2 regions of the Peribacillus sp. YIM B13477 genome follow, and region 2 is predicted to be linked to the other one. Evidence: riboswitches for the same ligand, from Rfam matches in the RefSeq annotation. Region 2 holds a riboswitch; the other holds the start of a gene.
The links. Region 2 has a riboswitch for S-adenosylmethionine ahead of ACFX4H_RS04015 (bifunctional homocysteine S-methyltransferase/methylenetetrahydrofolate reductase). Riboswitches for the same ligand answer to the same signal wherever they lie in the genome.

Region 1 (3,426 bases), 320 kb from region 2:
AATTAAGAGCATTGCTCAACTTTTGGTATATGGTATTCATGGGAAACAAAATCATACATAATGAAACGGTCATATTTAAGGGCATGAGCATCAAGCCGTAAATATGACCGTTTCTTTTTTCATTCAGAGTAGATGTCCAGAGTGTAAGATTTGACTTATATTTTTCAGACAATTACGATAAATGTATACTTCACGAAATGCTCTAAGAAAATTATATCTGGAAATCTTGTAACATTGGAGGGTATCAAATGAGCGATATCGTAATTTTATCAGGAAGTCCGGCTATTCCATCAAGAACGGACATTTCACTAAAACATATTCAATCATTAGTCGAAAATGCAGGATTTACTACAGCTTATTTCTCGATTACGGATTTCACAGCAGATGATTTATTCCAAGGGAAATATAATAGCGAGGATATCTCAAAGCTTTCAGAGAGAATTCAAGCAGCCAGAGGAGTCATTATAGGTTCACCGGTTTATAAGGCTTCTTATACAGGTGTATTGAAAGCATTGATTGATCTGCTGCCAGAAGGTGCTTTTAAGGGTAAGCCGGTGCTGCCAATCATGATTGGTGGAAGTAACAGGCATCTATTGGCGATTGACTATGCGCTTAAACCATTAATTTCAATATTAAAAGGCGAGCCGATGCAGGGGATTTATTTTGTTGATAAGGAAATAGATAAACAGAATCCAGAAAACCCAATCAATGATTTGCATTTAATTGATCGCGTCCAGAGTCAGGTTCAAGAATTTGTAGAAGCGATACAGTTAAGAAATTAATGACTTCAATAAATTAATTCCTTCTATAAAAAGACTGGAACCCTAGAATTTTTTTTTAGAATAACACGCGTCAATAATAGGCCTAATAATGAAAATAGACTCATTTTTTTGGAGACTTTATCTAAAAAGACGAGTCTATTTTCGCATTTATATGAACATAAAATCATAAATTGAATAGTGTGTATAAAAATAACAGTTCATCCATAATATTAAACCAAGTTATTTTATAAGAAAACTCCATTGACAAGGATTAAATATATGTTAATATTTAAAATAATAAAACTTATCCAGAGCGACGGAGGGAATTGGCCCTTTGAAGTCCAGCAACCTGCATGATGGATGCAAGGTGCTACCTCCAACAAAATGTTGATCATTTTGGAAGATAAGGTAAAGATATTTACCTTGCGATCTTTCCATCATGGAAAGATTTTTGTTTTTTGTGAAAATTTTAGGGAGACCATAACAATGTAAGGTTGTATGGAATTATATAAATCTAAGAAATTTAAAATAAAATATTCGCGGATTTTCTTAAAGGAGGAACTGGTTTGGATAAAGAGAATCAGCTTGAAGAAATTTTTGAACGACTTCAAGAAATGCTTAATTCAATGAAATATGGATCCATTACACTTATTGTCCAGGATGGTAAAATCATTCAAATGGAGAGAAATGAAAAACTAAGAATTAAATAAGGTATCTGCTGACTAGAAAAACTAGAGGCGGGTTTAACTGATATAAAGAGAGTATTGGTTAGATTCGTCTCTTTTTCCTAGATTCAAATAACCCGGGGAATATTACAACGGGAATTGATCAACAGTTACTCTAACCTGATACAGCAAGTTTTTAGAGGGGGCTACAAAGTTGGCTGCATTAATAAACTATGAAAATTTCAATACAGGGGACTTCCCTGTATTTCCTGAAGACACTGAGACAAAAGGTGCTTTGGAAGTTCTTAAATGGGCGAATGACCATTATGGTGACAAACTGATTTATGCTTGCAGTTTTGGTATTGAAGGCATCGTGCTTACGGATTTATTGGCGAAGGTCAATCCTTCGGCAAAAATAGTTTTCCTAGATACAGATGTTCATTTTGAGGAAACTTACCAATTGATCGAGGAAGTGAAGAAGCGATATCCGAAGCTTTTGATCGAAATGAAGAAACCTGACTTGACGCTTGAGGAACAAGCGGCGGAATATGGCGATGAATTATGGCTTAGAGATTCCAATAAGTGCTGTAACATCCGTAAAATCGTTCCGCTTACAGATGTGCTTTCATCGGCAACAGCCTGGCTTTCGGGACTGCGGAGGGAGCAATCCGAAACAAGAGCTAAGACCGAGTATATCAATAAGGATAATAAGTTCAAATCAGTTAAAATATGCCCACTCATACATTGGACATGGAAAGATGTTTGGCGCTATGCCCACAAAAATGGACTTCCATATAATGTCCTGCATGATAATGGATATCCGAGCATTGGATGTAAAACGTGTACTGCACCTGCCTTCAATGCAGATGATTTACGCTCTGGCCGTTGGCAAGGAGCTCAAAAAACGGAATGCGGATTGCATTTATCTTAAATAAATAGAAAGTATAGGCTTAAATAAATAGAAACCATAGGGGGAAATTAGCATGACAATCAGTTTACCGCACGGAGGAACATTAATCGATCTTTGGGAACCAAAATATGATTTTAGTAAAATAACGAAGTCAATCGAAATCGATGAAATTGCTTTGAGCGATCTTGAATTGATAGGGACTGGTGCTTACAGCCCGATTAAAGGATTCTTTACAAAAAGTGACTATGAGACAGTGGTAAAGGATATGAGGCTTAGCAGCGGACATGTATGGAGCATCCCGATTACGCTGCCTTTGACCGAAGAAACTGCAGGAAGCCTTACTATAGGTGAAGAAGTAACATTAACCCATGATGGTGAAACATACGGGGTTCTCTCCGTTTCTGATATTTACACTCCAGATAAGCAATTGGAAGCGACATTGGTATATCAAACAGCTGATGAGAAGCATCCTGGAGTGAAAAATTTATATAACCGCGGGGATGTATATGTCGGCGGGGAAATAAAGTTGATCAAGAGAATAGAGCGTCCGCTATTTCAAGCTCATTATTTGGACCCAGTCGAGACAAGGAAGGCTTTCGCTGAAAAAGGATGGGAAACGGTTGTTGGTTTCCAAACAAGGAACCCTGTTCACCGTGCACATGAATATATTCAAAAGACAGCATTGGAAATCGTCGACGGCTTATTCTTAAATCCTCTCGTCGGTGCCACTAAATCAGATGACATTCCGGCAGATGTAAGAATGGAAAGCTATAAAGTGCTGCTTGACAAATATTATCCTAAGGATCGCGTCTCCCTTGCAGTTTTCCCTGCTGCCATGCGTTATGCAGGACCTAGAGAAGCCATTTTCCATGCGATGGTCCGTAAAAATTATGGTTGCACCCATTTTATCGTCGGACGCGATCATGCGGGTGTGGGCGATTATTATGGCACATACGATGCCCAAAAAATCTTCGGGAACTTTAACGCAGATGAGTTAGGAATCACGCTATTATTCTTTGAACATAGTTTTTACTGTAAAGCATGTGGCAATATGGCTTCCGCTAAAACTTGTCCGCATGGCAAGGAAGAC
Region 2 (3,426 bases):
ATATCTGCGCCCGCTGCTAAATATTTTTCATGAATGGATTGGATGATTTCCGGTTGCGTCAGTGATAAATATTCATTGCAGCCCTCGAATTGTTCCCCGCCAAAATCGTCTGCTGTCAAATTCTCCGCTTGAAGCATCGTTCCCATCGCCCCATCAAGTAGGAGAATCTTAGAATTTAACTGATCTTGAATCGCTTTTTTATTCATGTACTGCCACCTCTGATGTCTGTTTACTATCGACTTTTCTAATATATTTCGTTAGTTCCGCCGTCATTTCATAGCGAAGGAATGGAGTGATTAAATATATGCCCTTGAATTTTTCCCTAGCCGCGTCCACCAATTCCCGCGCGATATTCACCCCTTCAATCCTTGACTTTACAGGGTCATCCCCCGCTAGAGCCATGGCCCTTCTAACATTATCAGGCAATTTGATGCCTGGGATCTCATTATGGATGAATTCGGCGTTCCGGGTGCTTGTTAAGGGCATGATACCGATGAAAATCGGGGTTTCTAGATGTTTTGTCGCTTGATATACTTCTTCGATTTGCTCTACGGAATAAATTGGCTGTGTCAAAAAGGATTGAGCACCGCAGGCAATCTTCTTTTCCATTCTCAGTACGGCTTTATCCAGATATTTCACATTGGGATTAAAAGCTGCCGCAATTTTAAAATTTGCCCGTTGACCCAAACTTTGACCGGAATAGGAAAGACCTTCATTAAATTGTTTGACCATGCTTATCAGGTCAAAGGAAGATAAATCATAAACCGAAGTGGCACCCGGGAAGTCCCCAATTTTTGAAGGGTCTCCGGTGATGATCAATATTTCGTTCAGCCCTACCGTCTGCAGACCCATTAAATGTGACTGCAGGCCAATCAAATTTCGATCACGGCATGTTATATGCACCATCGGATTTATATTCAATTGGTTCTTCAGTAAATTAGCAAGTGCATCATTGGATATCCTTGGTGAGGCAAGTGAATTATCCGCTAATGTAATGGAATCGACCCCTGCTTTTTTCAAAACCTCAGCACCAGTCATGAAGCTCTCTATCCCTAGCTTTTTCGGTGGATCAAGCTCAACAAGAATCGTCCGTTCCGTTTTAGCCTTTTCGTAAAGGGGAAGTTCCAATTCCCTATCGTTCACCTCAATTACTTCTATTTCACGGGATTTCGTGAATTTCTCTTTCACGGGAGCCAAACTTCCAATTGCATGCTTTACAGCTTGAATATGCAGTGGAGTCGTTCCACAGCACCCTCCTATGATCGCGGCGCCTTGCTCTCGAAGTTCCAGGGCACTAGAACCGAAATATTCCGGTACAGCTTTATAAACGAGCCTCCCATCGACATAATCCGGCAGGCTGGCGTTAGGGTAAATGGCAATCGATGCTTGCTTTGGCAAACTCACTTCTTCCAAGGCCCGAATCATATGATGTGGTCCGAGGCGGCAATTCACACCAACCACATCGGCACCCAATTGCTCGAGTTTTTGAAAGGCTTCATTTAAATGGATTCCATTTTGAAGATTACCCAGTTCATGCATCGAGACATTTGCGATAATCGGCAGTCCGGTTTCATTTTTAACGATTTGCAGGACGGTTTCCAGTTCTTCCAGGTCATAAAATGTTTCCAGGAGAATCCCATCAGGATTTTCCATCAACAGACTGTATAGCTGTTCACGAAAACCCCGTTTTATCTCTTCCATGCTTAAATCCGATTTCCTGATGCTCCGCTGTGCCCCTATGGTACCGAAGACGTATGCCTTCCCTTTTGCCGCTTTTTTAGCTAGAATGACTCCCTGGCGATTGATTCTGCTCACTTCATCTTCAAGTCCATACCGCTTCAATTTATTGAAATTGGCTCCGTATGTATTCGATTGAAGGATATCTGCACCAGCTTCCAGATAGGCTCGATGGATGGACTCTATTTGATCTGGGTTCGTGCAGTTTAATTCCTCATAACATTGATCAATGCCATTAGAGTAAAGCAAGGTCCCCATTGCCCCTTCCCCAACCAGCATTCTTTCTTTTAATTCTTTACGAAAATTCATCATTACACCCTCTCTCAAAAACAATCCTGTTTTTGTCGTATTCTATGAGTATGAGAGAAAAGGAAAAAAACCTTCTCAAAGAAGAAGGTTTTTGAAACATTCTCCTCATCTATCAAGCTCTGCTTGCTGGATTTAGCACCTTTGCCTAAGCTGGTTGCTGAGGTTTCTTCGGGCCAGTCCCTCCACCTCTCTCGATAAGATCCATTTATATAATTTTCATAAGATTTCAAAATTTGATTATATTTAATTTACAATAATAGTCTGTCAATTTCAATACCTGATCGACATTTTTTTCACTTTTGCAAAAATCATTCAATCTTTTGCTGCTTGAACCCTCTTCAAGATCCTTTGTTTCCAGTCTTCCGCTAACCAGTCTAGTGTAAGTAACGCCTTAGCACCATCCAGCCCATCCCGTTTATGAAGGATGACCTCTGCTGCGTAATGGACAGAAATTTTTTCTTGTAGACGATCTATCAACACAATCTCGTTTTGTTTATTTATCGTTCCTTCTTGAAGTACTCTTGCAAAATAACCAGTGAAACTCGTTTTCAGCACGTGTTCCAAAAACTTAGGTTCTTGATTGAAGAGGGAAATGGTCGAACAAGGTATCCTCCCTTGGTTAATTTGAACAATCACATCGCCTATTTGATAAATATCGCCGATATACGTTGTTTCTTCCTTCATCCCCGCTATAGTTAAATTTTCACCAAATGCAGGGATATCCAGCTTTTTAGAGAATTTTTCATTCCATAATGAATAATGCTCAAATGGATAAAAGCACAAGGCCCGATCAGGACCTCCATGGAACTTTACATTACCGACACCATCACCGATTATGCCAGCTTTAGTAACTTTCAAATTATCCTGTGCTTGTTTATCCATGGCTGAAAAGATATCGATATTCGAAAAAATTTCATGTTTCGGCTTCCCCGCATGTAGTGATTTGATTTTTCCATTTTCCATTTTGCATCTTCCATTCATATTAAATTTATATCGTCCTATATGTATAAATTATACTAAAAATCCATTTTATTCAGTACCTTTTTATATGTATTTGAAATGAAAAAGCCATATGTGGCGTTAATGGGCGAAATATCATTGATTTCCAGAAAAATTCATAGGTTAGTTTCAGTAATTTAGTTGCTATTTCAGAATTAAATATGGTAGAATATGAACACAATATATAGTCGAAAACTACAACCGTTCGCCTATATGTTGATTTTCACGATTGAATTCCTCATTGTCGCTCTTTAGGGAGCGAATTTTTTTTGCGTTCGTTAATATCCACTAATTTCCTGTAATTCCATTCAGTTTCTTGCATTGTGATCGACTCACCTATTTGTACTTTCCTCCCCTCTTTATCAAGACCTTTTCATCTTA

Region 1: it holds a riboswitch for S-adenosylmethionine, as region 2 does, so the genes downstream of both, ACFX4H_RS05440 (YezD family protein) here and ACFX4H_RS04015 (bifunctional homocysteine S-methyltransferase/methylenetetrahydrofolate reductase) in region 2, are expected to answer to the same signal.

Annotation. Positions count from the first base shown of each region.
Region 1 is NZ_JBHZPD010000001.1:1,112,471-1,115,896, forward strand. It holds gene ACFX4H_RS05430 (TetR/AcrR family transcriptional regulator) at 1-61, shown strand, start outside; gene ssuE (NADPH-dependent FMN reductase) at 249-782, shown strand; SAM riboswitch class I at 1,063-1,171, shown strand; gene ACFX4H_RS05440 (YezD family protein) at 1,328-1,471, shown strand; gene ACFX4H_RS05445 (phosphoadenylyl-sulfate reductase) at 1,641-2,357, shown strand; gene sat (sulfate adenylyltransferase) at 2,410-3,426, shown strand, end outside.
Region 2 is NZ_JBHZPD010000001.1:795,794-799,219, reverse strand. It holds gene metH (methionine synthase) at 1-206, opposite strand, end outside; gene ACFX4H_RS04015 (bifunctional homocysteine S-methyltransferase/methylenetetrahydrofolate reductase) at 199-2,046, opposite strand; SAM riboswitch class I at 2,149-2,247, opposite strand; gene ACFX4H_RS04010 (MOSC domain-containing protein) at 2,359-3,009, opposite strand.